Regions from separate parts of the Pseudoalteromonas sp. CO109Y genome, predicted to be linked through region 1. Evidence: riboswitches for the same ligand, from Rfam matches in the RefSeq annotation. Region 1 holds a riboswitch; the other holds the start of a gene.
What was found. A riboswitch is a leader RNA that binds a small molecule or an ion and turns the genes downstream of it on or off. The one in region 1 is predicted to bind lysine.
Positions count from the first base shown of each region.

Region 2: linked by a shared signal. The riboswitch ahead of dapA (4-hydroxy-tetrahydrodipicolinate synthase) and the one ahead of lysC (lysine-sensitive aspartokinase 3) in region 1 are both predicted to bind lysine.

Region 1 covers NZ_SGPD01000030.1:139,422-155,860, forward strand. The annotation lists gene EXT43_RS12540 (efflux RND transporter permease subunit) at 1-2,847, opposite strand, end outside; gene EXT43_RS12545 (efflux RND transporter periplasmic adaptor subunit) at 2,851-4,023, opposite strand; gene EXT43_RS12550 (YkgJ family cysteine cluster protein) at 4,182-4,430, shown strand; gene EXT43_RS12555 (ankyrin repeat domain-containing protein) at 4,502-5,212, shown strand; gene EXT43_RS12560 (TonB-dependent receptor) at 5,232-7,070, opposite strand; gene EXT43_RS12565 (DUF4136 domain-containing protein) at 7,233-7,787, opposite strand; gene EXT43_RS12570 (ATPase) at 7,910-10,696, opposite strand; gene EXT43_RS12575 (hypothetical protein) at 10,696-11,241, opposite strand; gene EXT43_RS12580 (hypothetical protein) at 11,244-12,518, opposite strand; gene nhaD (sodium:proton antiporter NhaD) at 12,667-13,917, shown strand; lysine riboswitch at 14,006-14,178, shown strand; gene lysC (lysine-sensitive aspartokinase 3) at 14,260-15,639, shown strand; gene EXT43_RS12595 (4'-phosphopantetheinyl transferase superfamily protein) at 15,616-16,353, opposite strand.
Region 2 covers NZ_SGPD01000032.1:4,341-20,779, forward strand. The annotation lists gene EXT43_RS13410 (alpha/beta fold hydrolase) at 1-557, shown strand, start outside; gene dtd (D-aminoacyl-tRNA deacylase) at 545-982, shown strand; gene EXT43_RS13420 (fused MFS/spermidine synthase) at 1,152-1,841, opposite strand; gene EXT43_RS13425 (bifunctional GNAT family N-acetyltransferase/hotdog fold thioesterase) at 2,070-2,963, shown strand; gene EXT43_RS13430 (phospholipase A) at 3,006-4,043, opposite strand; gene EXT43_RS13435 (succinylglutamate desuccinylase/aspartoacylase family protein) at 4,230-5,348, opposite strand; gene EXT43_RS13440 (PLP-dependent decarboxylase) at 5,354-6,559, opposite strand; gene EXT43_RS13445 (2,3,4,5-tetrahydropyridine-2,6-dicarboxylate N-succinyltransferase) at 6,559-7,299, opposite strand; gene dapA (4-hydroxy-tetrahydrodipicolinate synthase) at 7,314-8,198, opposite strand; lysine riboswitch at 8,336-8,532, opposite strand; gene EXT43_RS13455 (DNA-3-methyladenine glycosylase I) at 8,716-9,411, shown strand; gene EXT43_RS13460 (protein adenylyltransferase SelO family protein) at 9,420-10,832, shown strand; gene EXT43_RS13465 (OmpA family protein) at 11,299-12,369, shown strand; gene acnB (bifunctional aconitate hydratase 2/2-methylisocitrate dehydratase) at 12,665-15,262, shown strand; gene EXT43_RS13475 (autotransporter outer membrane beta-barrel domain-containing protein) at 15,475-16,416, shown strand; gene EXT43_RS13480 (hypothetical protein) at 16,416-16,439, shown strand, end outside.

The sequences.
Region 1 (16,439 bases):
GCGAGCTTTATTGACAAAGTCGACCATCACTAGCGAGTCGTTTACGACCACACCTGCAACCGCGATGATACCGAATACCGATAAGCTGCTCATTGTCATACCTAAAATCATATGACCGAACATCGCACCAATGACACCGAATGGAATAACCGACATGATAATAAATGGCTGTGAGTACGAACGTAGCGGAATAGCAAGTAACGCAAAGATAATCATCATTGATAAAGCAAAGTCACGTACTTGTTCTGCCACACTGTCCATTTCTTCTTGAATACGACCAGCTACATTACTTTCTACACCTGGGTAGCTTTTCAGTAGGCTAGGTAAGTATTCGTCACGAATTTCTTTTGCAATGGCAAATGGTTCAGCTTGATCAGTATTAACCGCAGCCCAAACGTTTACAGTACGTTTAGCATTTTCACGACGAATACGGTTTACACCATCTACAATGTTTACTTTAGCAACTTCAGCAAGCGGTACTTCAACACCCGTTGGTGTAATGATACGTGCATCTGTGATGTCACTTACTGCGTTGCGCGATTCACGAGGGTAGCGGATCATTACTTTGATCTCTTCGCCGTCACGTAAAATACGTTGCGCTTCTAAACCGTAGTAGCTAAAGCTAACTTGTGATGCTACATCCGATAGAGTTAAACCTAAGCTGTAAGCAAGCGGTTTAAGTTCAAGTTGAACCTCGTCAGTTGCAGATTGTAGCGAGTCATTTACATCACCTACGCCTTGCATGCTATTTAGCTTTTCTTTTAACTTTGCAGCAACTTCTTTGAGTTTATTGATATCTTTGCCTTCTAAGCGAAAGCTAACATCACCGTCATCACGGCCGCCATTCATGATACTGTCTTCAATATTCAGCGTTTTCACACCTGGCAGTGGTGGCATTTGTTCGCGCCACATTGCACTTAATTGGAAGGTATCAATAGGACGTAAGTCCGGTTCGACCAAAATCGCCATAATGCGTGCACTTGTACGACCGCGTAAACTAACCGATAAGTCGCGGATCATCGCTTGACCATATTGCTCTTCAAGTTGTTTATCGACATCTAAAATCAGCTTTTCAATTGTTTGCGCTGTCTCAAGGGTTGCTTGCTCAGACGAAGATAAGTTCATTTCAACTGAGATACGCGGGAAATCATGTGGAATTTTAGGATTCGCAACAAATTTCACTAAACCACCAGCGAACATACCGCCACTAACAATAAGCACACAGATAAAGCCAACAATCACGGTGTAACGGTAATGAATACAGCGGCCAATAAATGGTGTGTAGTAATTATCAACAAAGTTCTTGAGGCCTTTATCCATACCTAAACGTAAGCGATGTAATGGATTTTTAGGGTTCGCAGGTTTATTTTTCATGGCTGCTAAGTGAGCCGGTAAAATTAGTTTTGACTCAATTAGTGAGAAAATTAAACATAGGATAATTACACCACCAATGGCTTTAGAAAACGCAGAGCCAGGCCCTGTTGCCAGTGTTTGTGGTAAAAATGCGGCAATTGTGGTTAACACCCCAAAGGTTGCAGGAATAGCAACGCGTTTTACGCCGCGCACTACGTTATCTAGGCTGTGACCATGCTTTTCAATTTCAGCACTGGCAGACTCACCGACGACGATAGCATCATCAACGACTATCCCGAGCACCAGTATAAATGCGAATAAAGAAGCTAAGTTAACAGTGATGTCTATAAAGCCCAATGGCATCATTAAAAATGCACCTAGGAATGACACAGGTAAGCCCATCATTACCCAAAATGCTAAGCGTAGTGGTAAAAATAGCGCCAGTACTACCATCACTAAAATACCACCCCAAATCATGTTGTCGATCATCATGTTTAGACGACCTTCAAGGTAGTAAGTTAAATCAACAATCGGTGATAGTTTTACGCCTGCTGGTAACTGTGGTGCTTTATCTGCTAGATATTTTTTTAATACCGCAGCAACTTTAGTGATGTCTTGATCTTTCGACGCATTTACTTCAAAAGTTAGTGAGTTTTTACCGTTGTACTTAGAGTATTGTAAGCCTTCTTCAAAGCCGTCATTAATTGTTGCTACATCACCTAAGAAAACTTGTGCACCATCTGGTAAGTGTAATAAAGGCAGATTTTCGAACTCTTTACCACGATACGCTTGATTTTCAACACGCATCGAAATGTAGCCATTTTCAGAGCGAATTTGACCTGCAGACATATTGGCAGAAAAGCTGCGAACGGCTGTGGCAATATCACGGAAAGTTAAACCATACTCACGTAGTTTATCTGGGCTGATTTCAATGCCAATTTCATAGTTTAAGCCACTGTAAAAGTTGACCAAGTTAATTTGTGGTAAAGCTTGTAGCTCATCTTTTATGTCGTTACCAAGTTCTTTGAGCTGGTAGTTACTCATATCGCCATACAGCGCGAGAATCATAACTTCTTGCTCAAACTTTTCACGGCGAACAATTGGGCGTTCCATCTCCGCAGGGAAGGTATTGATTGAATCAACCTGCATCTTGATTTCATCGAGTACTTCTTGCGGGTCGTACTTTTCTTCGATTTCTATCCAAGCTTGTGAAAAACCACGGTTTGAATAAGTAATTAAACGCTTAATGCCTTCGAGACCCTCTAAAGACTCTTCGACCTTAATGGTGATGCCTTCTTCGACCTCTTGTGGCGCAGCCCCTGGGTAGACAGCTTGAATACTGATCCAGTTACTTTCAAATTGTGGGAACATTTGCTTACGCACCGACATTGCTGTCAATAAGCCTCCCACTAAAATGAAAATCATAAGTAAGTTTGCAGCAACTGGGTTGCGAGCAAACCAGGCAATAAGCCCTTTTTCTCTGTGCGTGGTCATGGCTTATTCCTCTTTTAACGCTAACTGTGTTGTTGGCACACTCAGTTTTGCGTCATCTAGCTTGACCGCCATGCCTTCAGTTGGGTATTCAAGTGCCGAGGTAATCAGTTGCTCACCATTAGCAAGGCCATTATCGGCGATCACCATGCCATTTTGTTCGCGAACGATGTTAAGTGTTTTAAAGGTAAGCGTTTCGCCATCTTGTAAAACAGCGACTTTTTTGTCTTTAACTAAATGGTGCGGAACAACAATCGCATTATCCAGCGCACGGCCTTCGATAGTGGCATTAATGTATGAGCCAAAACGTAATGGCTGCTTTTGCTCATAAGGCGTTGCTACTTGTGCTACTAAGTAATTCATGCGGCTACGTTGGTCTACAACTCCTTCGCTACGTACGATAGTTGCTTGCCACGTTGTTTGTTTACCTGCAAATTCAGCATTAATTGATACGCTTGCACCAATTCCTTGGTTATTTAGGTATTGCAGATCTTTATCTGCCACAGGTAAACGAATTTCAGCCAATGACGTTGAGCTCAGGCTACCAAAGCTGTTACCTGGGTTTACTACACTACCTAAACTAATTAGACGCTCGTCTATAATCGCATCGTATGGTGCTTTAATATATGTACGTTCAAGATTACGTTTAGCTCGTTTTACACTCGCTTGCGCTGCACGGTAACTTGCAAGTTTTTCAGCAAGTTGTGGTTTACGTAAATAAAGCTCAGATGGAATAACTTGGTTTGAGTCACCTTTGATGCGGTCCCACTCAGCTTGCGCAACTGACACCTGTGCACGTTCAATCTCGAGTGCAGAGCTTGCTTGTGCCAAACCAGCTTCAGCTTCAATGAGTGCCGCTTCGTAATCATTTGGGTCAATACGTGCTAGAATGTCGCCTTGCTTAACAAATCCACCTTGTACAAATTGATCTGATAACGACACAACCTGACCACTCACTTGCGCAACAAGTTCAGTTTGGTTTTTAGGTTTAACGATACCGTATGATTTTACATCAAGGGTAATAGCGTCAAAACTTAACGGTTTGATTGATACAAGCGGGCGCAGATCTTGTTCTGGTTTTTCGACTGGCGGTTGCTTCATAGAGGCAAATGCGAATGCCATTCCAAGTCCGCCGACTAATACGGCGATAGGGAGAATGATTTGTTTTTTACTAGCCACGGGATAGTCCCTCACGGTTGACGGTAATTAAAAATAAATTTGATAGGCTAAGCATACGCAATAAAGTGTTTACAAGGCGTTTGAAGATGTAACAAACCATTACACATATTACAAAGGCGCTACAAAGGTTCTATAAGAGGTACTCAATGACAGATAAAATGGCATGTAGATTAGGCTGTGGCGCCTGTTGTATTGCACCCAGTATTAGCTCACCGATCCCAGGAATGCCCAACGGCAAAGCAGCGGGGGAGCGCTGTATTCAACTTGATGATAATAACCTATGTAAATTATTTGGTGATGAATCAAGGCCTAAGGTGTGTAGCGACTTTTCTGCAACCATCGATGTATGTGGCACCACTAACGAACAAGCACTGTATTTAATTACCGAACTTGAGCAGATGACTTAAAAAAGATTAAACCTTTAACACTTTTTAACGGTTACTGGGATCAGTTGTGTTTTATAGCTTAAGTTTTCTTCATGGTATTTAAAAATAATAAAGAACGACTTGTCTGTTTTAGAATACAACCAACAATACTTGCGAAATTAACTATGAAAATATATGTAATCATCTATTTACTCTTAGCAAGCTCATTTACTTATGCAATACCACTGCAAGTCAAACTTGATCACAGCTCAGAAACGCAATTGCATACTAATCAACAACTCGTTGCTGCTTTGAAAGCAGGTAATAAAGACCAGTTTTTAAAAGCGCTAGCAGCTGGGGCTGATCCAAATTATCAAATTAATCAATCGAGTAGTGTTTTAAGCCTAGCCACGAGTAATCTCGACTCTGACTTTTTAAGTGAGCTACTTCAAATGGGCGGAAACCCAAACAGTTACAGAGTGTCTGCAAAACGACATTTAATTTTTGAAGTATTAGGGCCAGATAGAATAGAGCACCTAAGAACTTTACTTAGGTTTTCTCCAAAACTAGATGTTAAGGATGGTACAGGCTCAACACCAATAATATATGCTGCGATATTGAGTAACTACACTGCGATGAAATTACTAATTGAAAAAGGCGCTGACACGTCACTCAAAAATAATTTTGGCTATGATGTTTTAAAGGTTTTAGAAGATAGCGCGACACGAGAATGTCATCAATCTGAGTGCTCGCAACTAAATGAAGTGAAACAGATTATTATGAAAAAATTAATAGTCCTCAACGAAAAAATGCCAGTCAATTGACTGGCATTATTGTTTTTGCTTACCACGTATAGGTAGCGCTAAGAGTGTATTGTTCGCCGCGGCCTGGGGTACCCGGTACTTCTTCGAAAGATTCATCCCAAATGTTGTCAGCTGCAAAGGTAACAAACACATTATCAAGCTGAGCTGGGGTGAATTTTAGCGTTAACTGCGTGAAGAAGGCTTCATCATCAGAGTTACGTAAGCGGTTACTATGTTGCTTACGCCATTCGTTATCGATACGCAGCTCAAGTACATCCATTGGTTGCCATACTGCACCCAGTGTTACACGATGATCAGGGTAGTTAAGCGCATAAAAGCTCGCATCAATATCTGCCGTGCCATAGTCTTCTGACTTTTCTAAATAGGTGTAGCTGGCAATCAACTCAGTGCTTTCAAACGATTTATTCGCTAAAAACTCAACGCCTAAGGTGTCTATATCAACCGGGTTTGCAAAACGAGCTGAGGTTGCATCAAAGCGATATGTCCAATCCGTAAGGTTTTTATCTTTACGGTAGAAAATAGCTGAATCTAAACGCCATGAAGACTGTTCAATCAGTAAACCTAATTCAAGGTTATCGGTGGTTTCGCGCTCAAGGCTGTAGTTACTTCTGAATAATCCGCCCGTTTCACTGCCGCCGATGGCGGTATAACCGGGAACTTGTGTTGCCTCGGCGTATGACGCATACCAAGTATGTTCACTGCCATTTTGATTAGCTACTTTAAGGCTGGCATCGGCAATAAATGAGGTATCTGAGCTATCACGGTTCGTATCATCAAATGCAGCGCCAACACGTAAAGTAAGCTCTTTGTTTGCTGTAAGGGCTGATTTGTACTCAGGCAAGATACTTAGCTTAGTGTAATTACGTGATGTAAAATTGTTTTCAAGAGATGTTGATTCAATTTCATCAGCAATAAATTGCCCAGCATAATTAATTGCATAGCGGTCATTTAAACGGTGACGTCCAGATAATGCTAATGACTTAACCGTGGTTTCGTGAAACGCTTCAAAAATAGCTGGGTTTTCACGAGACAAAACGTAATGGTCGTTATGTTTACGATAATAACCAGTCACTTCAAGGCTATTGCTCTCACCATACATTTGCTTGTGATTGAGCATGAAAAGCTTGGTTTCAAGATCTTCTGTTTCGTTAAAGTTAAATGGCGTATAAAGGTTTGGCCAACCAAAAAACTTCTCTTGGCGTCCGAACATTAAATCAGTTTGTGAGCTAGAGCTTGCAAGTTGAATACGCGCTGAGGCACGTTCAAAGTCGTGGTCGCCATTATCAATTGAGCCATCACTTTTTGAGTGCGAGTATTCACCCTCAAAACCTAATCGCCAATCAGGTTTGCTATCCAGCTTTTGGCTATGAGCAGCATGAATACTTTGTAAATTAAAGCCATTCGTACCTGTGCCAAGTGAAACACTACCGGTACTCGTGATAGGGCGCCAGCCAAATGAAACCGTACCAACCGAGCTATTCATTCCATAAAGGGCATTATCAGCACCTGTAAGTACTGAAGGTCCTGTTAGCATTTGTGGTGCAATTGGAATTTCAGCAAAGTAGTGACCAGATTGAGGGTCAAATAATGTACTGCTGCCGACACGAAAGCCAGTATTTTCAAAGATACCACCGCGAATGGTGACATCAGCTTGTGCTTCAGCCATATTACGCGATTGCAAATCGACACGCGGGTCATATTCTAAATTTGATACCGGCGCATCAAAAGTACCTACAGGTTCTTTATTTGCGGTTGCTGAAACTTCAACGGTGATTTGTTCAATATTGTTGGTGTCTTCTGCTAGTACTGAGCAAGTGACGAATAATGCGGGAAGTGTAAGCTGTACTGCGCGTACCATCTAAAACTCTCTTGATTTTGTTTAATCTGGGGTAGTGGCTAGTTAGGCGCACTGAAAATTGTGGGTATTGTATCTGAATCACTGAGTTATACCACTCCAACCAGATTTCAGCAGGCAATAAAAAACCGCGCTAATTGCGCGGTCTTTTAACTAAAACAGTGTTTAGTTTTGATTAATTGATTGCGGTGGGAAGTTACTTAGAATGTTAGCAACAGTTTCTTTGATAACTTCAGTGCGCTTTTCAGGTGATTGGTTCTTTTGTAAACGACCTTCTTTCGCACCACGCCAAACTAATTGGTTAGAAGCACGGTCTACCACGTCTAGAATTAACGTACCCACTTCGTATTCGCGAGCAGTTGTTTGCGTGTTGTAACCCATACCCCAGTAATTCCAGCGTGCGCCGTAACCCACGTTAAAGGTATCTACATCAATTTTAGTATCAACAGAGGCGTGATAGTTAATTAGTACATCTGCTTGCGCTAAATCAACTAGCTTCATACCGCTTTTTTCAAGTTCAGCATTTACAGCGTCACGAACCCGTTTTTCCATTAAAGGGCTAATTTGGTAGTTCGCTACGTTTTTAGTCAAGCTGGCATTAGGTACCCAAGAGAAGGTTTTATAATTACTAAAATCTGCTGATTTGTCGTAATCCCAATCAGGCGTTTTAGCACAAGCCGCTAAAAATAATACAGCCGTCGCGATTAATAAGTTCTTCATATTGTTTGCTCCTTGGCAAAATTTCCACTACTTGATTGATAACATAACACAAATAATACTCAACTGAATGATTATTTAAAAACTATGGCACATTTACAAAAAAGTACTGTAATAGTTTGTAATTAAACGGTGTGTTCCACTTCTATCCAGTCTTTTTCATCCACCCAGTTTTGAGCACCATCTTTAACAGTACGAATAGGGACGATGTAATCACAGCTAACTTGTGGTTTAACTGAGGCAAAAATCGGCACAAAGCCAAAGCTAAGAGCAGTTTCGATAATTGCTTTTTGGTTTTGTGGGTCGATATCGGCTGCTTCATCGATATAAATCGGAATACGATACAAGTTTTGTTCTTGGTCGCTTAATAAGTAACGAATAAACAGCATGCCACAGAGTAGCTTAATAGTGATACGTGTACCGTTAGAGCCGGCTGAATCGATTTTTTCGAAGTGCTCAGTTTCACCTGCACGGTTCACGACTTCAAAACGAATATCGAATAAGTCGGTAAGTGTTAAACCGGCTTTTTCTGAGGCAAGCTTAATCAAATGATCTTTCGCTTCGTTTACCGCAGATTCGCTATAAGGCTCTTGGCTTAATAGGTCTAGGGTATCGCCTTGCTCAAACTGATTTGAGGTACTGATAATAGTATCAATGCTATCAACCAGCATCTTGCGCGGAATAACATTAATTTTGAATGCTTGAAGGTTAGAGATACGGTGCTGACTAATGCCTTTATTAAAGCTGTTCATTTCGCGGCGCAGGCGGTCTAAGTCTTCGCGCAAGCCCTTAATAGTGGCGGCTACTTCGGTTAATGCAACGCGGCCTTGACGTTCAACAGCATCGCGCTCGTTTTCTATGTTATGAAACGCGCTGATAAGCTTTTCGTATTTAGTAAACTCATCGTTTTCGTTATCAAATTTAGTAATACCCGCATTGTAAATATGCATGTAGGTGTTACGTACGTTGATATCAAAGTTACGTAGCTCTTGGCAGTCTTTGTTAAAGTGATGAATGAGGTCACTTAAGTTATCAAAATCAATACTGATTTCAATCATGTATGGAGTGACTTTACCTGTATAAAAATCAAGTGTGTGATCGATACGTTCAGATTTAACTTGGCGTAAACGGTCAGCTTGGCGCGCAAGCAAATCTTTTTTCGACTTGATAATTGAGCGACGGTCGCTGATTGAGCCACTATTTTTTTGAATGTCTTGCAGATAGTCGTCAACTTGTTCGCGTTCTGCATTTAACTGCTCTTTTAGCAGAGTTTGTGCATCGATAGATTGCTGCATCACTTCAAATTGTTCAAAGCGTTTTAATGCTTCTTCTGAGGCCATTAGCTCATCATATAAAGCATCTTTTTCTTTTTGCTTTTCGGCGACATTAGCAGCGACTTCGCGTTGTTGTTTAAACTCTTTTAGTGAGTTTTCTAGGGCAGCGAGTTGCGCGGTTAATTGCTCTTTATTTTCGCCCGTTTGCATTTGCACTGGGCTTAGCTTTTTAAGTTTAATCGTCGCGCCAGGAAGAGTAAGTACACCGCCTTTCACATTTGCCGATAACTGCTCTAAGAACTCACCAAAGGCATCTTCGTCTGTGATCTCAACATCACCATTGCTGGTGGTGGCAAACGATAAGATATCAGGGTTTAGAATACGCGAAATCTCTTCAACTTCTTTTAAAGATAAATCTTCACGCATACGGGTGAATAAATTGAACTCGAGGTTCTTTAACTGCAGTTTTAAGCTCTTAATTTGCTTTTGTGTTTCGCTGATACGGTAATCAAGCGTGTGCAAGCTTTGCCCTTGGGCACTGCTTAATGAATGCGATAGCGATTCATAATCTTGTTTAAGCTGTGTAAGGCTTACTTTTAAGGTGGCTTTATTAACTAATTCAAACTCAGATTTAAGTGCTCGATAGTCTAAAAACCATTGTTCAATTTGTGTTTGCTTACGTTCAATATCACGTGATTGCTGAATATACAGCTGCTGCTTTTGGTCGAACTCATGCTTTTCGTGTTCGATATCCTCAAGGGCAATATTTAGCTCAGAGAGTTGCTCTTGTTGATAGGTTTCAAAGTCAATCAGTGCTTGGTCAATTTTTGGCGCATAGGCTGCAAGTTTGCCTTTTAAAACCGTTTGGTTTTCAAGCATAGATTCAAGAGCTGCGATAGGCTCTTGCATTGACTCAAGGGCTTTTAATTCACGTTTAGCGCGATTCACTTTATCGAATGAACGTCGCCACACTTCATAAAAGTCGACCCGAGAGTTTGACATATGGCGCTCAAATACGCGTAACATAAAGCGCTTAACATCACTGGCACCTAACTTATGCAAGTTAAGGATACGGCGGAAAATTTCTTTGTAAATCGCGGAGTCTTGCACATTATTGAGGGGGATCATCTTTAAGTTGATATCGCCATCAAATGGGGTTGCGCCGCCAGTGAGTAGGGCGTTTAGCTCCTGCGCTTTTAATTCAATTGGATTAAAACCTTGCTCTTTTAAGTGATTAAAAAGCTTGGTGAATTTTACAATGGTTTTGCCTTGCGTGTAGTGATCAAGGTTCAACTTACCTTGGTAGCAAAAAAACTGATGCGCGTAACCAGCAATTTTACCAAGGCCGGCAACACCAATCACCACAGGGCCATTAGGTAGGTCAGCTTCGAGTAAAATATAGGATTGATCTGACGAAAAGTAGAATTTTCGGGTTTCATCTAAATCGTGGCCATCCCATTCTGTTAAACGTAAATCATTAATCAGTGGAAATTGTAGGGCATTAATTACCGAGCTTTTACCAGTATTATTCGGTGCACAGATTGAGCTACTTTTATCCAGTGGGATCACGCATTTTGCATAGCCAGCGGTATTTAAAAGCGCAAGTTTGCTGAGTCCATATAGGCTTTGGCTTTGCATTAGTCGTCATCTCCTAGGTAGGTTTCTTCGTTTACTTCCATTAATGCATCGATATAACGATAAATAGGTGCTTGCAGCATAAAGCCGTTTTCTACTTCGCGAGCAAGACCCAAACGTACCATACGTAGATAAACGTCTTTACGTAAATCTGAGCCTGAGAAGATTTCTAATTGATCAAACAGGTGCTTGTTGATCTGCACTAAGGTTTGCATCAGTTCAAGGTCGTTTACTTCGTCAAACAAGGCACGCATTGGATCTTTACCAGTATTGGCATAATGCTCAATCAAGATGTAGATAGTCAGTGCGATGGCACGCGAAATTTTACCCATATTTGGGGTGCTTTCGTCGCTGCCAAAATAGTAATAGCCACGGCTATCATGTTGTAGGTCATGGCCAAGGGCGTTAAATAATGCGCGATAAGCATCAATGTGTTGATCAAGCTCTTGCCACATCAGCGTGTCTTGTTCGCTAATGTGGTAGCCTGATGTGAGCTTTTTATTAATAGCTTGCAGATGCGTTAAATCATCTAAATTAATATCTGTCATGGTTATTGCTCTGTTGCTTTATTATCGTCAGCAATCGATGAGTTAAATGGGTAAAGAGAGAAGTGTTGCTGGGCAATTTTTATTTTTACTTTCTCTTGGCTTTGGCTAATCTCAAGGTCGCCATCGCTAATTAATTTTTGATACAAGAACAGCATTTCGTCAGCTTCTAAGTCTGGGTAGCTTTCATCTAAGAAACTAAGCAGCGGCTGAGCTTTTTTGCTGGCTTTTTTAAAGCGTTTTCTAAATTGTGTTTTAACGTCGTTGTAATCAGGAATATGTGGGCTTTGGTAGGCGGGCACATCATCATGTTCAGGAAGCTGATATTCATCGTGCTCAAAGTCAACTAAGCCTGCCATATAGGCCACGATATGACGTTGCTGACCAAGTGAAAAGCGTTGCGCGTCTGAGACAAAGTTAGGCTGTACTGCACTTAACATGTTATCGACGCCATTTTTACGCACTAAACCAAGCACTTTAGCCGCTTGACGCGTAATGAGGTTGTTGCGTCGTAATTCTTCACGCAGTGGCATCAACATATCGGCGCTTTTACGTAAACTTTCACGACCAACTAAATGCATTTCTAAAATACGGGTACGTAATTGCTCTAGCATGCGTTTGTCTTGATATGACTTACCGAGGCGGTCAATTTGCTCTATTTGCGCGCTAATTTGCGCTTCGATGGTATTAAAGCAAGCGTGGAAGTCACCACGAATATCCACCATTTCCAGCATAGGCTCGATGTATTCATCGAACGCTTCAATTACAGCCTGATAGCGTTTTTGCAGTGATTGCACCGCGTTGTCTGCTTTTGCTTGCTCAACAATATTTAAAATTGCGTTTTCATTGTGGGCAAACAATTTCATTATTTTGCGTACCCGATCATCCATAATACGGCTGAAGCGGCGAAGCTCGTCGTAATCTTCAATTTCACCGGCTTTAGCAAGGCGATTACCAAGGCGAGCTAAATCATCAACAAGCACACTAATTTCTTGGGCAAGACCTAAGTGTTCTTCTTGTAGCAAGAAAGTCGCAAAATCGGCGATCGCACGGTTGATTTCTAACTGCGATGATTTTGCCAGTGGAATGATAATATCTTGATTCAATAAACGATTTGTTTCTTTATAAATGCGTTCATTTGACCATGAAGGTTGTTTTTGTTTTATCGCATTTTGTACGTCTTTCAAGCTGAAATCAGCCATCTTAAAACGTTTAAATAGCAGTTCTAACACCCCCCAATGTTCAGTAAGGGTATTTAATAACTTTTTAGCTGGGATCATAAAGCTCCAGTAAATTCAGACTTTGGTGTTAGCGATTAGTATTAAATTATGTAATTGAGAATAGTTTTATGCTTTCTATGCTGCTAGAATCCGCGCCGAAACACTCGACTTACAATTTTTACATTATTATAAAGGTTGTTCAAACACCATGGTAACCCCACTTATCCTAACCCTGATAGCGGTGGCATTTTTGCTTATCGTTATAGAGGATATTATCCATGTAAACAAGGCCAAAACGACGCTTTTTTTTGGCACTTTATGCTGGATTATCTTATTTATCTCTCCAATTCATGGGCAAAGCCCAGAAACCATACAACATCAACTGGATCACAACATATTAGAAATCGCGACTTTGTGGCTGTTCTTAATGGCTGCGATGACCTTTGTAGCCTATTTAAACTCTAAAGGTTTTATCCAGAATATTGTTCATAAAATTATGCCAAATCAAATCAGTGAACGAAAGCTGATGTTTCTGATTGGTGGCTTTGCGTTTTTATTTTCATCTATTTCAGACAACATAACTGCAACTTTAATCTCGCTTGCGGTGGTGATGTCACTTAAGTTAGATCCTAAAAAATTAATAAAATATGCGACCTTAATTGTATTTAGTGTTAATTCGGGTGGGGTGTCGTTGATTACGGGTGATGTTACAACCCTGATGATTTTCTTAGACGAAAAAGTCACTATTGCTAATCTACTATTATTAATTGCCCCTGCACTGACAAGTGTTGCTCTGCTCGCGGCGATGTTGTCGGTGGGTATGTCGGGTAATGTTGTGTTTGAAAAACAAGCAGCCCGTCGTATCGAAAAGACAGATATTACCATTGCGGTTATCTTCTTCTCGACGATTATTGCTACGTTAACTTTGAGTGTGCTTTATAGTGTGCCGCCGTTATTAACCTTTTTATTTGGTTTATCTCTGATGTTTTTGGTTGCGCAATTCTTAATGCGCAAAAAAGACGTTAACAAAAAAATCATCGATTATATTCGTGAAATTGAATACGACACCTTATTGTTCTTCGTTGGTGTGCTATTGCTGGTTGGTGCATTAAAAGAAGTTGGCATGCTTGCTAAATTTACTCACTTATATGAGTTGATGGCACCGGAATATGCCAACTACTTGATGGGGCTATTATCAGCGGCGGTAGATAACGTACCTCTAACTGCAGCACTTTTAAAAGCTGATATTGTGATGAGCCCTCAGCAATGGCTGTCGTTTACTTACGCAACTGGGGTCGGTGGCTCAATGCTTATAATCGGCTCTGCGGCAGGTATTATTGCCATGAGTAAGGTTAAGGCACTGACCTTTATGAGCTATCTTAAAATGTCGGTTTATTTATTAATTGCTTATACCGTTGGTTATTACGGTTCGCACTTAGCGGGCAGTTTAATTTCATAAAACAACTTGACAGCTAGACGTCTAAACGTTAACTTTCGAAGCCTGCTTTTAACAGCAGGCTTTGTTATTTTAACCAGGTGTTAACTTAACATTCAGAAGAGGTGCGATACTTAGGTAATTAATGTGAGGTGACGAACGCCGATGACCATTAATGAGGGAAGTACTCGCCGAGAAAATTAACCGGACGTCACGGTTATTTTTCGGTTTATGGGGCTGAATCCTCAAAACTGTCACCAAACTAGGTGGAGAGCTTCTGGCATGGACTACTCTTTATTTTCAAAGCACCCCCTTGCCGAGTTCTTCTTGAATTACTGTGGATAGTTTTCCACAAAAGGAGACGACATGAATACCCAATTAGCCGCCAACACAAAATCAGATTACGTTGTTGCAAAATTTGGTGGCACCAGTGTAGCTAACTTTGATGCTATGAGCCGCTGCGCTGAAATCATTTGTGCTGATAATCAAGTACGTATTGTTGCTGTGAGTGCCAGTGCAGGCGTGACCAATCATTTAGTTGCATTGTGTAAAGCTGATTTGAGTGCGGCTGAACGTGATGAGCATATTACTGGCGTTGTCGCCATTCAAGAAGCAATCTTGGCAGAGCTGTCACTGGATGCTGATTTAGCACATGGCTTTAATGAAACGCTTAAGGCTTTTCAAAAGCTAGCATCAGACGGGGCTAAGTCAGTAGCAGATCAAGATGAACTACTGAGCTTTGGCGAGCGTTTATCATCGTATTTATTTACTCAAGTATTACGCGGGCAAGGTCTTGATGCGGTGCGTTTTGATGTACGTAAAGTGCTAAAAACAGATAGCCAATTTGCTAAAGCTACCCCAAATGTTGCAGCAACCGCTGCGGCTGCTAAAGAGCATTTAGTGCCATTACTTGATGACCATGTTGTGGTAACTCAAGGTTTTATTGGAAGCAATGAGCACAATCAAACGACCACTTTAGGGCGTGGTGGTTCAGATTACAGTGCTGCATTACTCGCTGAAGCAATTAACGCAAAAAGCGTGCATATTTGGACCGATGTTGTAGGTATTTTCAGTACTGATCCGCGTTTATGCGCTAAAGCAAGCCCAATTGCACGCTTAAGCTTTGATGAAGCGGCAGAAATGGCAACGTTTGGTGCAAAAGTACTGCATCCTGCAACCATTTTACCTGCAAGCCGTAGCCATATTAGTGTGTTTGTTGGTTCAAGCCGTGAACCACAGTTAGGTGGTACATGGATTGAAAAAGAAAAATCTCAGCAACCAGGTATTCGTGCCGTAACACAGCGTAAAAACCAAATTCTGTTAACGGTTAAAAGCCCAGAAATGCTCCTAGCGAGTGGTTTCTTAGCCCGTGTATTCACTATTTTAAGTGAGTTTAATATTTCGGTTGATTTGGTTACTACCTCAGAGATCAGTGTTGCAATCACTTTAGATAACGCACCAAATGCATCACGCCCTGAGCTTGATCAAGCTTGTTTAGATAAGCTTTCTGAGTTTTGTCATGTGTCGGTTGAGAATAACTTAACGCTGGTGGCTTTAATTGGTTCTGAGATTCAATTACGTCAGCAAGAAATGAACTTAATGCAGGTATTGAGTGATTTTAATATTCGTTTAATTTGCCACGGTGCAAGTAAACATAACCTGTGCTTCTTAGTTGAGCAAAGTGAGTCAGATGAAGTCGTGCAGGCTATTCACAGCCGACTATTAGAAAGCCAAGTCGCGGCGTAAGTCATTAAAGTTAATAAAAGAGCACTGCCAGTCAGTGCTTTTTTGTGCCACAACACTTATATCAAACCCTTCAATAGAATTACTACTCGCGCTGAAATTATGTTTGCTCAATTCTTCAAATACATTAGGAGAAAGTTGTTTCGCAATCGGCTGAGCACTTGCTTTGGCAAGCGCCTCTTTTAATGTCCAAATTCTAAAAAAGCACTGTGCCTGTTCATCGGGAGCATCAAAACGGCTAATTAAGTCAACTTCATCTTGATGATAAAAATGCTTTGCGAGTTTGAGAAAAGGGCGAGGTTTACTGCTTTGTTCAATATCAAAACCAAATAGCTGCTGTTCTGGGTTAAGAGCAGCGCCAATTAAACCATTTGAATGTGATAAACAGGCCCACACAGGTTCTCTAACCGGGGTATGTAATTTTAGCTTGCTGTCTTTATCATCAAACTGGCTCGATATTTCATTGAGAGCTAAATCATCATGAGGGTAAGCATGTTGATACAAATACTTTAACGTTAGGCGAGTCGCTAAATACTCTTGCTTGGCGCTAGGCACTTTTCGTTTTTCAAGCACACTTAATTCAAACTCACAGAGTAATTTATCAAGGGGTAAACTTGCAACATCAATACGTGCTGCATGCATCAGCATAATTTTTTTGGCCGTTGTTTGGCTTTGCTGCTCGATGATAAGAGTATTCGAAAAGTAGTGGCTGCTCATGGTTTAACGCTTACACGAAGGCTCGTATTTAGTTTTGTTTATTTTTACAGCAGATGCACATTTATAGGCACGAACAAACGCAAATA
Region 2 (16,439 bases), on a different contig from region 1:
GTTTTTTAGCTTGTAACAGTGATTTTGAGTGGCTTTACACAACAAAAGGAGCTGGCGCGCATTTTTACCCTGAGTGCTTTAATGAATTTGCACATGATTACACTGATTGGCATGCCTTACTCGATTTTTATCAGCAACAACTAAACAGTGACGATCAAATTAAAGCCAGTAAATTTGCCAAGTTATGGTGTCATTGGGAGCAGGTACTATGTCATGGTGAGCCTTTGACAAACTGGAGTTTACAGGAGCCCCATGTCGGGTTAAATCAAGCAAAGTTAATGGTGCATTATTTTCGTCATCACTGTTTCATTGAAGAAGGCTTTATCGCAGAAAATGCCCATCTACTGACTCATTTACCTATTTGGTTTATTCATGGCCGCGCCGATTTGATCTGTCGATATAGTGCCGTACAGCAGCTTGCTGAACAGTTAAATGCACAATTATTGATTTTAGATGGCATTGGGCACAGCAGTGATAATCAGGTATATTTGACGGCAATGCGACGTGCCGCAGATTTAATGTATATCAAGTTATCGAGGGATCAATGCAAGGCTTAATTCAAAGAGTAAAACAAGCAAAAGTAGAAGTGGCAGGCGAAGTGGTTGGTGAAATTTCACAAGGTATTTTGCTGCTATTAGGTGTTGAAAAACAGGACACCGAGCAAAGCGCCCAGAAGCTTTTACACAAAGTCAGCAATTACCGCATTTTTACCGATGAACAAGGAAAGATGAATTTAAGTTTGAATGATATCAAGGGTGAGCTTTTAGTCGTTTCGCAGTTTACCTTAGCAGCCGACACTAAAAAGGGTATGCGTCCAAGCTTTTCAAGTGCTGGCACGCCAGAACAAGCCAATACACTCTATGAGTATTTTATTGCAGAGGCTAAAAAAGCAGGCTTAACAGTGGCTACCGGGCAGTTTGGTGCTGATATGCAAGTAAGCCTATGTAACGATGGTCCCGTTACTTTTAATTTATCTGTGTAATACCAACCCGCAATAATACTTAATCATTTTGAGGGATTAAACCTGTCGCTACCTGCGTTAAAAATTTCTGATTTAGAACAACTAAATAACGAAATTTTTGCCTTGTTATCAACGAGGTTTTATTGCCTCAAAATAGACTACTTAATTAAGCGAATTGGTATAAGTATTTTTATTTTTTGATCATCACGATATGATTCACGTAGTCGGGGATTTTTACAATGCTTGGGCGCTTGCCAAACTCGGTGATTAGCAGGTGCTCAAGTTGTTTTAGTTGCGATGGGTGATTAGATAAAAAATTAATGAACAACAAGCCATCTTTTGCCATCGCTGCTCTTAGTTTGGTGTAAAACTGGTGCTTGTATAAAAATAATGGCGCATCTACCTCACTGAATAAATCTAGGATAATCCAATTATATTCGTTGTTTTGCTCTAATACTTGCTGCGCATCAAAACAGTGCAAGTTATTGGCATGATCGCCACCAAAGTAACGTTTATAGCAGTGAATTATGTCGGGGTTTTTATCAACCGATGTCAGTTGGCTGTCAGGGTAGGTGTGCTGTAAGTAATTACGAATAGCACCACCGCCTAGCCCTAGTTCTAAAATCTTTTTAGGTTCCTCTAAGTCTTGCCAAAGCTTTGCAAGATATTGTAAATGCGGGAAAAGTAATCTGGCAGGTCGGCGTTTTTCAATGACCGATTGCAGAGTTTCGTTGATCAATAACCAGCGTAATTGGTTAAGTTGCCTAACTTGAATACTGTAATTGCCTTGTTTATGCCAATAGATGAGTTGCCCTAATCGGTGGCAGTCCTCAATAAAACTATGTTTTACTGCGCCACTGGGTTCAAGAAAATGTTCCATATTTCGGGCCTTTAGCTATTTATTTATTAAAATAATACAATTATTTCAGCATAGACCAGCAGGCTTAAAGTGCAATTGTGCATTAGTTTTTACAGCCAAGAATAATAATTTAGGCTGGGTCACCAAAGTATTATTCCAACTTGTTAGAAGATCGCGTATCGTAATTCGCATTCCAAAGGCCACGACAGAAAAACAACAGACAGTGGCTGAATTATCACAGGAGTTTTTATGTTTAAAGTGACCACCCCACAAAGCAGCGAAGATTGGCAAGCGTACTATTCATTACGTTGGCAGGTTTTAAGAGCACCCTGGGGCGAGCCGCGTGGTTCTGAGCAAGATGACTTAGAACAAGACGCAGAGCACCGCTTTATCAAAAATAATGACGGCGAAGTATTAGGCGTAGCGCGCCTGCATTTTAATAATCATCAGCAAGCGCAAGTTCGTTATATGGCGGTTGCTGAAGGTAATCGTAACCAGCATATTGGTAGCCGTTTATTACATGAATTAGAAAAAATCGCATGGACTCAAGATGCTGACGAGCTGGTATTGTTTGCTCGTGAGCGAGCCCTTGATTTCTATAAGCGTCATGGCTACGAATTAAAAGAAAAAGCGCACCTTGCCTATGACGATGTACAGCATTGGAAAATGGTAAAACAAAAGCCCTCTGAGCCGGGTTGGTTCCGTCATCCAAACTGGACACAAGTACTGCAAAACACGTGGCGTGAGTCGATCCCAATCAGTGATGCGATGGGCATTAAAGTTGAAAGCTATACCGATTGGCAGTTTACTACCCGCGCAGACTTAGATGCGAACTTAAACCTTCATAACACTATGTTTGCGGGTTCAATTTATAGTTTAGCTACCTTAACAGGGTGGGGCGCAACTTACCTTGCGCTGAAAGAAGCAGGCCTTGAAGGAAATATCGTGTTAGCTGATGCCAACATTAAATACCTTAAACCACTCAATAACGACCCTCGTGGTAGTGTTGAGCTGGCTGGCTGTAAAGGCAAATTAGCGGATTTAGAAGACAGTGGCAAAGCAAGCTACCATGTGCCGGTTAATGTGTACGATGGTGATGTGTTAGTAGCAGAATTCGAAGGTCACTTCATCGTTAAAAAATAACGAAAATAAAGAGCGAGCTAACTAAAGCTCGCTCTTTATCAGCTAAAGCAAGTCAGTTAATAGAATACCCACACCAAAACGTTCAATATCGGCGTTGTAATCAATCAAGCTCTCACCATAACCATTAAAATATTGTGCGTAGCCACGTAATCGGCCCCAAAGAGGGAAAGACCAATCTAATTGGATTGCACCACGGTTATCTGAATTTAAGTTATTACGGGTCATAAAGCTAAATTCATGCTCGTTGTAACGGTATGCACCCGAGAACTCAAAGTAACCCATGTATTTATAGATGTCTGGATTATCATCGCCACGGGCTTCTAGCTCATCGTCTTTTTTATCTTCAGGAATGCGATACCAAGGCTTAAAGCTAAATACAAAGCCATCTTTTTCCCATAGGAAATCGGCATAGATACGGTTCCATGAACGTGAATTAGGTTGGCTGCGGCCATTCGATTGATGTGAAGCACCAATTGCAATTGCCATTTCATCGCCCCAAAGCACATGCTCAGGATCAAGGTAGTTCACCCAGAAGATCTCTGGTTCGTAATTTGTTTCACGAAACGGTGATGAAATATCTTTGTTGTAGAACTGCCAAAACGATTGCATGGTAAACGCAAAGAATACGCCCTGATCTTTATCTGAAAAGCCTTCGAAGATAGGCACTTTAATTGAAAGTTGATATTTCACTTCAAGATTATCAAGTGGCTCGCCATCAGTTTGCTCAGCAAGATCTTTTAAACCATCAAAAGGACGTTCATTCGGGTTAGATACGTATGAAAGCGGTAATATGTAGTTACGCTTATGTGGGGTGATCACATTACGGTTTTTCTTACTCACTTCTTCACGAGCTTTACGCTTGTCTAAAGCGGTGAGCTTTTTACTCTCGTCTAAGTCTGAGCATTTTTTACGAAGTTCTTCGAGTGTTTGTTTACCGTCACCGCCAATCGCTTCGTTTAAAATACACTGCTTTACGAGTTCTAGCGCGTCATCTTGTTCGTTAGTTTGTGGTTGTTCAGTTTGAGCAAATACAGGTACAGAAAATAAGCCAGCTGCTGCCAGCCAAATGCGCCATCCCATTGCAGTTCCCTTTCAGTAGACTTGTAAGTAGGTATAATTATAACGATTTTTACATAAGTAACCGTGAACTTGTACTGAATTGTTGAAATTTTAGGTAAATAGAGAGCCCCAAGCTAAGCTTGGAGCCCTGCTGTAACGGCCTAAGGGCATAAGCCGTTGACTCTCACGCAATGAGAAGGGATGAGCTTATAGCTCAAATACGTTGGTAAAAAACTTATAAAGTTCGGTACCTTGATTCACGCTTGCTGAAGCAAAATGCAAAATAGCAATGGCGTCTTTATCAAAGCTTAATGTTTGTAGCGGCTGCTCAGAAAGGTAGCGCTCCATTCTTAAAATATGGGCGATAGGCTCGCCTGCTTTAATATGGCCGCCCAGTGGGGCAAGGTATTCAACCATGCCACCCATAGGTGCATAGTAAGCTACATAATCTTCAAGCATGCAGGCATAGCGTGTCATCGCTTTTGGTTGATACGCTGCATCAACTAATACCTCTTTGTGATTGAGGTAACTTAAAATGCTATTTGCATCTTCAAGAGCCGCACTTAAATCGATTTTCTCTTGGCTACCTAGCTCAACAGTGAATGCTTCGACTTGAACAGCAAATTCACGGTCTTGTTTGGCAAGCTCTTCAGATAGTGACCACCATGGGCAGAAACTCGCTTCATCCATCGCGCCATCAAAATCACTTGGGATCAGTAACACATGCTCGATGTTGAAGTAGCTTGCGCTGTCTTTGGCGTATTCAGGGCAATATAAGTGCTTACTCGAGATAGGCCCAGTGTGAAGGTCTAAAACAATATCAGCCTGATGGGCAAGCTTTTGCAAGTTAAGGGCAATACGCTTACCCGTTGTTAGGCTGTAATCAGGACCCGTTAATTGACTGTCGATGTCAGCAACGAGTGCCTGTTTAAACGCCGCTTTAAGGGTCGTATCATCACTGTCTTTATGCTGTTCAGCAATCTGTGACGGTAACGCTTTATTAAAGCGGTACATGCGGTTCCAGTTGGTGCCCGTGATTGGGTCGAAGCGACCTAAAGTAAACTCACCTGATTTTTGGTTGCAACCAATAGGGTTGGCATAAGGCACTAGGGTAATATCGCCACGCAGCTTGAGTGATTTTAGCTGCTCAAGCAATTGATAAATTACTGCATTACCTTGTACTTCAGCGCCGTGCATATTGGCTTGTATATACACGTTTGGGCCTGTGCCATCGCCTTTTAAGCGATACACAGGAATTGTCAGTGGTAGGCCGTTGGCAATCTCGCCAACCACAATATTCTCTTGGCTGATTAACTCTTTACTCATGGCGATTACCTTAAATAATAGCTGGCATCTTCAGCGCTACGAATGCACTCAATATTGCCTTGTTCAAGGATGTATTCAGCCGCTAATTCGTGGCATAAAAAGTACGGCATGCTTTCGGTAAAGCCGTATGCACCACATTGGCTGAATACCAACCAGTCTTGCTCATTTAAATCGCTCGCTAATTGGTGATCACCTAAGCAATCAAGGGCGGTGCAAAGAGGGCCGTATAAAGTCATTGCCGCAGGCTCAGCCGTTGACTCGCGTAGTAATGCCGCAGGAAAATCTTGGCTTGTTACAGCAGGGCGAAGTAAATGGTTAATACCGCCTGATAAAATCACTTGTTGTTGATTGTAATTCTCTTTGCGCTCAACAACCGGCGTTGCGTAATGGCCGCATTCGCCCACCGCATAGCGGCCAAGTTCCATCCAAAGCTCTTTGACACCAGCATCTGCTTTAATAGCCGCAAGAGTCTCGATAAGTGCAGACCAATCGAGTCGGTTAGCATCTTGCGTATAAGGAATACCTAAGCCACCCCCTAAATCGAGAATATTAAGGTTAATATTTATTGAGCTTGCTAGCTGTTGTAATGGCGCAATCATCGCACGCCATAGCTCGGCGAGCTTGTCAGTACTTAGCATATTGCCCCATTGGAAAATATGCAGACCATCAAAGCTAAGAGCTGGGTAATCACTTACAGTGAGTGCTTGCCACTCATCACAGCCCAAACCAAAAGGAGTAAGGCTATCGCCACCAAGAGGGTTCTTTTCGCTGTCTGGCCAGCGAAGTTGTACGCGCAATAGAACTTGCAGCTGACAATTTGCTTTTGTTGCTTGTTCGTTTAACCAGCGAACTTGGTTAATGCTCTCGGCCACGAAGGTACGTACGCCGCGAGCAATAAAATGTGAAATTTGTGCAGGGCTCTTTGCAGGCCCTGTGTTGAGCACGCGCTCGCTATCGATGCCTTGAGCAAGTACTTGCTCAAGTTCACCTTTACTTGCAACATCAAAGTTAAACCCTGCGCTGTCTAAACATTGAATAATGCGAGACAGTGGGTTGGCCTTAACGGCATACCAAAGTTTCACATCGGTTTGCGCAGTTAGTTGATTTAAATGTGCAGTTAATTTATCTAAATCATAGATAAAAAATGGCGTATCAAGATGTGTTGAAACTTGTTCAACAGCTTGCTTGATGGGCGTGCTCAAAAAGCTCATTAACGTAAAACCTCTTCTAACAGTAATGATGCATCGCTTTGTTCATCACGGTATTTCACGATCAATGCACAAGACATGCTTAGACCTTGCTCGCGAGCCCATGCATTTGAAGCAGGGCGAGAGCCTGGGATCACAATCGCGTTTTCTGGGATGGCTTCACCTTTGTCTAGCTGGCGTTCGTTAACGCAATCGTAAACAGGAATAGTTGCCGATAAACGAACACCTGGCGCAAGTACAGCACCTTTTTTCACGACCACACCTTCAACAATAACGCAGCCTGCGCCGATGAATGCGTCATCTTCAATAACCACAGGGCTAGCACCAATTGGCTCTAGTACACCACCTAATTGTACTGCAGCACTTAGGTGAACATTTTTACCCACTTGTGCGCATGAACCCACTAATGCGTGGCTATCGACCATAGTGCCTTCGTCGATGAACGCGCCAATATTCACATATGCTGGTGGCATGATAATGGTGCCTTTGGCAACGTGTGCGCCACGGCGAACACTGCTACCACCTGGTACCATACGCACGCCAGCATCGGCTGCAAAGCCTTGTGGTGCTAAGTTGTGCTTATCAACAAAACCACCTGGGAACTCAGTATTAGTGCCGTTTTTAAAGGCTTCTAAAATGCCTTGTTTAACTTCAACATTGGCGTGCCAGTTGCCGTTCTCGTCTTGTGTTGCTGCGCGAACTGCGCCTGATTCTAAGTTGTTTAATAATTCTAACCAGCTCATGATAAAACCTGTTTTTAGTTCCAAGATAAAATAGTGTTGTTTGCGTGGTTGATGCTGTCTGTTTGCTCAAGCTCTAAATGCGTAAGCGGCGGACGTAAATGCGGGGTATTTATTTTACCTTGCAGGTGCATCAGTACTTTTACGGGGATTGGGTTTGCCACAGCGAATAAACTTTGGATTGCTTGCGACCAATCGGTGAATAGATTTGGGTATTGACCACTTAAACTGCGTTTAACAAACTCATGGGTTTGACTCGGCCAAGCATTCGCGGCAACCGAAACTAAACCTTTTGCACCCGCTTGAGCAAAATATGGCATAAGTGCATCATCGCCACTGAAAATAGCCAGTGTTGGTGATGCCGTTCTAAAGCCTTCAAATTTGCTAATGTCGCCACTGGCTTCTTTTAAGGCCCAAAGATTTTTGTGCTCAGCAAGGTTTGTGATCACCTGCGGTGAAATCTCAACTGCACTGCGCCCTGGTACGTTATACAACATACATGGGTGATTACTTGCGTTAAGTAGGCTTTCAAACCAATGTGTTTGGCCAACAATCCCAGGTTTTGCATACAGAGGTGAGCCTAACAGGTAGCCATGAATAGGTAGTTGGTTGCAGTATTCAACCCAAGCAATTTGTTGCTTAAGGTTCATGCCGCCCACAGCAACCATGAGTGGGACACTTGGTGCTAATTGACAAACATGTTCAACAATGGCTTGTTGCTCTTTGAGTGAAAGCGCCAGTCCTTCACCGGTACTGCCAAGCAATAAAATGCCGTTATTTGCATCTTGCTGCTCCGTAACCAGTTGTTCAAGGGCCGTGTAATCGACCTCGCCAGATTCAGAAAATGGCGTGACAAGCGCTGTCCACAATGGATAGTCGTTTAAATCAAAATTGTTGATCATCTCTCACGAACTTATAGGGTATTCGAAGAGTTTATGCGGGAACATTTGAATGGAGCCGCATGTCGTCGTTCGAACAAGGTATAATTCGAAGAGCGAATGGGCTTAAAATAATAAAGACGCGAAGGCCTTATTATACTAAGACCAGAAGCTCTCCACCAAACTAATCAATAGCGCTTTGCTATTGTTGGTGACAGTCGCTGGGATTCAGCCCAGTCGCCCGAAATAAGCACCTCACAAACGGTGTTACTTCTCGGCGTTAATTCCCCTCACGTATGATCAACAGAGTCTGTGCTCTTCCCATACGCTACCTGAATAACGCACCTCTTCCAGCCCTTTATGCTCGCTTTAAAGGTTAAAGCCAACATAGTTAAATCGGGTATTGGCGGCGATTAAAGCATTTTAGCCATCTAGGTGTCAAGGCGAAGGATTTGTTTTTTAGTGACCGATTTTGCAACATGGTTACGTATAAGCGTGTTTTTACGTACACTTAGCGTTAACCAAATAAATTGGAAAAATGATGGAAAAATTTAACGATATTTATCAGCGAGCCGTATCTCGAAAAGGCAGCGAAGAAATGCTGCATGCATTGTTATCAAACCCGCTCGATGATACTGATATTGCCAAAATGCATGACGATTTATGGTTAGAAGAGTTTACGCGTAAAGTCTTTCAAAGCGGTTTTTATTGGTCTGTTATCAATAATAAATGGGCTGGTTTTCGTGATGTGTTTTGGGATTTCAGCGTAGAAAAGTTGTTGATGATGCCGCCAGATATGCTTGAGCAAAAAGCCAGTGATGAGCGAATTGTTCGTAATTTTAAAAAAGTACAAACGATCCCAGAAAATGCGTACATGATCCACGAAGTTGCCGAGAAACATGGCAGTTTTAGCCAATTTATTGCAGATTGGCCAACTGACAATATTATTGGTTTGTGGGCCTATCTTAAAAAGCATGGTGCGCGTTTAGGGGGAAATACTGGCCCGTACGCTTTGCGAGCGCTTGGTAAAGATACCTTTTTGCTTTCTCGCGATGTAGAAGCTTATTTGCGTGCCCATGAGTTGATTGATGGCGGCTTACAAACTAAAAAGTCATTACAAGCAGCACAAGATTTTTTCAATGAATTACAACAGCAAAGCGGTTACAGCCTGCAGGCACTAAGCCAACTAGTGGCCTATGGTGTAGGCGATAATCGTGTAGGTGTCGCAACACGTTAAGGACAGTTATGAAACTGCAAACCCGATACACAGATATTAGTGAACTGCTTGCTATTAAAGATATGCCTAGCGCCGTTGCTAAGCCGCAATTACTGCTATTCAATGACAAACTCGCTGATAATTTTGCGATTAATCACGACAGCGATTTTTTAGCTAAATTGCTATCTGGGTCAGCAATAGATAAAGATGTTGCACCAGTTGCACTTGGTTACTCAGGTCACCAATTTGGTCATTTTTCACCGCGTCTTGGTGATGGCAGAGCACATTTGCTTGGTGCTATTACAGATCAAAATGGCACGCAGTGGGACTTACAGTTAAAAGGTGCAGGAGCAACGGTATTCTCACGTGGTGGTGATGGTCGCTGTGCTATTGGTCCAGCTGTACGAGAGTACATTATGAGTGAGGCACTTCATGCGTTAGGTATCGCTACTACGCGTTGTTTAGCTGTGGTTACAACTGGCGAAACGGTATATCGCCAGCCACCTCGCCCGGGTGCAGTTGTCACTCGCTTAGCTAAAAGCCATATTCGTGTTGGCTCATTTCAATACTTAGCTACACAAGGTGATATAGAAGGGCTAGAAAAGCTAGTCGATTATGCAGTTGATTGCCACTTTCCTGACATCAGCAGTAATGGTGAGCAGCGTTATATTGAATTTTTAACCGCCGTACTCGATAAGCAAATTGAGCTGGTTATCAGCTGGATGCGAATTGGCTTTATACATGGCGTTATGAATACAGATAATACTTTGATTAGTGGTGAAACCATTGACTATGGCCCCTGCGCGATGATGAATCAGTTTGACTTAGACACGGTGTTTAGTTCGATTGACCATCAAGGGCGCTACGCATTTGGTAATCAGCCGAATATTGCCAATTGGAATATTGCGCGTTTAGCTGAAAGCTTAATTCCTTTATTTACAGATCAAGATGCTGCCGTTGAGCAACTCTCACCGGTTGTGAATGGTTTTGCTGCTAAATTTAATGATGCATTTAATACTATGTGGCAGCAGAAATTAGGATTAGCAGGTCAGCAAGAAGGCGATCACGCTTTAGTTTCAGAGTTACTGGGGTTAATGAAGCAGCACCAACTTGATTACACCAATACTTTCAATGCACTTACTGAATCTTTAGTGAAAGACTTTGTTATAGATTCTAATTTAAAAGGATGGGTTTCAAAATGGAGGCTCAGAACATCAGCTGAAAGTTACAACACAATGCGAGCCGTTAATCCTGCAGTCATTCCGCGTAATCATAATATTGAAATGATCTTGGCTGAGTATGAAAAGGCAGGATCTAGTTCATCAATCAATGAGTTTTTAAAAGTCATTCAAAAACCATATGAGTATGAGGAAGAATTTGCCGCATGGTATCAACCTCCGAAGGAAGGGGATTGTAATTACCAAACTTTTTGTGGTACTTAAGGGTTAATCTTTATGGTTGATAACAATTGTAAATGCTCATTTTTTTAAATCTGAGTGTTCGTTGATTGAGCAAGTTAGCTGCCAGTGTTATGATTTATATCAATAAAATAGCACTAAAGTTTTGCTTTTTAACGAAAATTTACAAATAAAGTTGCTTTCAACTTGTTGATTTAAAAATAACCAATATAATAATGTAATTGGGAATGGACTTTTATCGGTTTTGAAGTCAGTAGATTAGGCTGAATCGACTCTCACCTAATCATAACAAAGCGATCTAAAGGCATTGTTACGCAAAGTTATTTAGATAACCTATTATTTGGGTAATTGACTGAAATTACTCGGCAAGATTTTTGTTCTGTACCGAGTTCGTTAAGTTTTGATTAACTATTAGTCGACTACTCTGTTTAAACTGATTGAGCTGGTTTGACTTAGCTACAATTTTAATTGTGAAAATGGGAAGGAAACAATGAAATTAAAATCACTTACTATTGCTTTAGCACTTGCTGCAACTAGTGCTTCAAGCTTCGCTGCCGAAAAGCAAGGTTTCTACATCGGCGCATTTGGCGACTACTATGATAATTCTTGGGAAAATGTCCGCGACTACACTCCAGGTGGCCTTGATGTTGATGACTCTACAGGTTGGGGTTTAGAGCTAGGTTACCGTTTTAGTGATTACTGGAGCGCTCGTTTAGAATATGCTGACATGGACTTCGATTGGAAAGCTGATCTTAATGACGGTACTTCTGTTAGCGGTACTGAAAGTGGCAAACGTTACGGTATTGACGCTTTATATCACTTAGGTGGTGGTCCATTCTACGGTATTTTCGGTCTTAAAAATCTTGATGCGGTTGACGAAGATCTAATGTTCGCAAACGTAGGTGCTGGTTACCAACACTACTTCACAGATAACTTCGCGTTTAACGCTGAAACATCTTTATACCAAGGTCTTGACCGTGGTTACACAGATGTTGGCGCTAAATTAGGCCTAAGCTATATCTTTGGTGCGCAAAGCTCAGCTTCTGAGCCAGTTGAACCTGCTCCAACAGTTGTTCCTGTTGCGGTTGAGCCAGTTGATAGCGATGGCGATAACATCCCTGATGCTGATGACCAATGTGCAAACACGCCAATGACTGACGCTGTTGATGGTACTGGCTGTACATTATATGAAGATCGTGAAGTAACTAAGAGCTTACTAATCACGTTCCCTAACAACACGTCTAAAGTATCTCAACAATACTTAGATGATATTGACCGCGCTGCTAAGTTCTTAAAAGAGCACCCAGGTACTGACGTAGTACTTGAAGGTCACACTTCATCAGTAGGTAAAGCTGACTACAACAAGTGGTTATCTAAGAAACGTGCTGATGCTGTTGCTAAGAAACTAATCGAAGACGGTATTGACCCAATGCGTCTTACTACTGTTGGTTTAGGTGAAGAGCGCCTTAAAAACCCAGCAAATACGCCAGAAGCTCATGCTGAAAACCGTCGTGTTGAAGCGAAAGTAACTGTAATTGAGCGTGTAAAAGTAGAGCGTTAATCTAACCCTTTACGCAAATTTGAAAACCCAGCCTAGTGCTGGGTTTTTTCATTTCTAACACCTCTAAAGTAAGTAGATAGGAATGATTCTTAATAAATATTCATTTGAATAGCGTTTTTTTCTAGTACTATTCATGGTATTTATAGTGAATATTAAACTCCTTACTTACAGCATGGATTTTCATCTATACTTAAAAGCTTTATAATTAACCGTCAGAATACTATAAGTACTGGGTCTTAATTGGTATTTAGCTTAATACTACCGAGTACTTTCACGTCACCAAGAGGGCAATATTGTGCTACAAGAATATCGTAAACACGTAGAAGAACGTGCCGCGTTAGGTATCGTACCAGCGCCATTAGATGCTCAGCAAACGGCTGATCTTATTGAATTAATCAAAAACCCACCGGCAGGCGAAGAAGAGTTTATCGTTGATCTTCTAGTTAACCGCGTACCACCGGGTGTTGATGATGCTGCTTACATCAAAGCTGGTTTCTTAGCTGCAGTTGCAAAAGGTGAAGCGAGCTCTCCACTTGTATCAAAAGAAAAAGCAGCTGAGCTACTTGGTACTATGCTAGGTGGTTACAACATCGCACCTATGATTGATCTTCTAGATGACGAAGCGTTAGCGCCGATCGTTGTTAAAGGTTTATCAAACACATTATTAATGTTCGATGCTTTCTATGATGTAGAAGAAAAAGCGAAAGCAGGTAACGAATTTGCTAAGCAAGTAATCGAATCGTGGGCAAATGCAGAATGGTTTGTAAACAAGCCTGCAGTTGCTGAAAAAATCTCAGTTACCGTATTCAAAGTAACTGGCGAAACAAATACAGATGACCTTTCTCCTGCACCAGATGCATGGTCTCGCCCTGATATTCCACTGCACGCTTTAGCAATGCTGAAGAACGAACGTGATGGTATCAATCCTGAAAAACCAGGTGAAGTTGGTCCAATCTCACAACTAGAAGAGCTTAAAACGAAAGGTTTACCTCTTGCATACGTTGGTGATGTAGTTGGTACGGGTTCTTCTCGTAAATCTGCAACTAACTCAGTACTTTGGTTCATGGGTGATGATATTCCTCACGTACCAAACAAACGCGTTGGTGGTGTATGTTTAGGCGGTAAAATCGCTCCTATCTTCTTCAACACAATGGAAGACTCTGGTGCATTACCAATCGAACTTCCTGTTGATGAGCTAAACATGGGTGACCAAATCGATATCTTCCCATACGAAGGTGTTGTTAAGCGTCACGGTACTGATGAAGTAATCTCTACTTTCTCTCTTAAATCAGACGTAATTCTTGATGAAGTGCGTGCTGGTGGTCGTATTCCACTAATCATCGGTCGTGGTTTAACTGATAAAGCGCGTGCATCACTAGGTATGGAAGCTGAAGATATCTTCCGCAAGCCTGCTCTTGTAACAGATTCTGGTAAAGGCTTCACATTAGCTCAGAAGATGGTTGGTAAAGCATGTAACATGCCTGGCGTACGTCCTGGCCAATACTGTGAGCCGAAAATGACAACTGTTGGTTCGCAAGATACAACAGGTCCTATGACGCGTGACGAACTTAAAGATCTAGCATGTTTAGGCTTCTCTGCAGATTTAACAATGCAGTCTTTCTGTCATACATCAGCTTATCCTAAGCCAATCGACGTAAACACTCACCACACACTTCCTGATTTCATCATGAACCGTGGCGGTGTATCACTTCGTCCAGGTGACGGTGTAATCCACTCATGGTTAAACCGTATGTTATTACCAGATACAGTAGGTACTGGTGGTGACTCGCATACTCGTTTCCCTCTAGGTATTTCATTCCCAGCGGGTTCAGGTGCGGTAGCATTCGCAGCAGCAACTGGTGTAATGCCTCTTGATATGCCTGAGTCAATCTTAGTACGTTTCAAAGGTGAAATGCAGCCAGGTATCACATTACGTGATCTAGTACATGCTATCCCTTACTACGGTATTAAAGAAGGTCTTCTTACTGTTGAGAAGAAAGGTAAGATCAACGAATTCTCTGGTCGTGTACTAGAAATCGAAGGTGTTGAGCACCTAACAGTTGAGCAAGCTTTCGAGCTTTCTGATGCGTCAGCTGAGCGTTCAGCGGCAGGTTGTACAGTTAAACTTTCTAAAGAGTCTATCGCTGAATACCTAGAGTCAAACATCGTAATGCTTAAATGGATGATCTCTGAAGGTTACGGTGATGTTCGTACTATTGAGCGTCGTATCAATGCAATGCAAGAGTGGTTAGCTAACCCTGAACTTATGGAAGCTGATGCTGATGCAGAGTACAAACACGTACTTGAAATCGACCTAGCTGATATCAAAGAGCCAATCCTTTGTGCTCCAAATGACCCAGATGATGCACGTCTTCTTTCTGACGTAACAGGCGAGAAAATCGATGAAGTATTCATCGGTTCTTGTATGACTAACATCGGGCACTTCCGTGCTGCAGGTAAACTACTAGATGGTTTCAGTGGTCGTATCCCAACTCAACTTTGGGTTGCACCACCAACGAAGATGGATAAAGACCAGCTTACTGATGAAGGTTACTACGGTATCTTTGGTCGCGTAGGCGCACGTATCGAAACTCCAGGGTGTTCACTATGTATGGGTAACCAAGCACGTGTTGCTGATAAAGCAACTGTTGTTTCTACCTCTACGCGTAACTTCCCTAACCGTCTAGGTACTGGCGCTAACGTATTCTTAGCATCAGCAGAGCTTGCAGCAGTAGCGGCAATCTTAGGTAAATTACCTACACCTGCTGAGTACCAAGAGTATGCAGATAAGATCAATGCAACTGCAGCTGATACTTATCGTTACCTGAACTTCCACCGTATGCCTCAATACACTAAAAAGGCAGACCAAGTGATCGTTCAGCAAGCTGTATAATTAGTAATAATTAAATTTACTAGTATAAAAGCCCGCACCTAGCGGGCTTTTTTATTAAGTTTTTGTTCAGTTTGGTTTGTAAAATTAATACATTTGTCTACACTGATTATTGTTAAAAGTTAACAGTTGTAACTTTGTGTTTAATGTTGTAACCAAGGAAGGCGGGCATCATTTCTTGGCTGCATAGATTTTGCAAATCAAGGAATTGAACAATGAAAGCACTTCTTCTTTTACTCCCCCTCAGTGGTTCGGCTTTTGCTGTTAACCCCTCTTTTAGTGAAGTCCGACTCGGTTTTGAAACGATTAGCTATAGTGAAACTCTCAATGATGTAGCAGGGTTTGGCAAGTTGAGCCAGTCAATTGATGTGACCAATCCCGCAATACGACAGATATCATACACAGGCATTGATGATGATTGGGGATTCTATATTGAAAGTGCTGCAACAATTTCTACTGAAATTGAAACTGAAACTTGGCATTTGGCAGAGTTTGGCGATATTCAAGAAAATGCATTTAAAACAAAAGCGAATGAGATCGGGTTTAAAGGTGCTTATAATTTTTCAAAAGCCATACAGTTTACTTTAGGCACGAAGTTTTTTACTTCTAGTTTTACACGCTCAAATTTTGCTTTTGTGCAACCAGGTGCAGCGGCATTTGATGAGGCACTGATTGCTATCTCAGATGATCCAGATAACCCCGCTCGTTTTACCTTACCGGGTATGAATAACGCGAACAATGTGGGCGACCAACAAGATTATAACTCCCAGCTACGCCCCGTGGTCTCTGTGTCAGAAGATCAAATGGGTATCTTGCTTACTTTAGGTGCCCGTTACGATAGTCGTTTAAAAGACAGTTTTAATAAGTACAGCTGGTATGCAGAAGCTGAATTGAGTACTCCCATGTACTCTGAAATTCAAAATACTCAATTTGAAACAACTACATTAACCGACAGTTTTAATGGCTGGGGTGTGTTAGGACGAGTCGGGCTACGTTATCAAATAATGTCACATATTGCGTTAATGGGCGGTATTGATGCGCAATACAAATCTCGCGATATAGTGACTAAGAATCTTGAAAATGGTCAACGTCTGCGCGTACCTGAAGTCGAATATAGTAATGTGTCTTTTGCAGTTGGTTTGCAGTGGAGCTATTAATGAACAAGTTCGCCATAATTAGC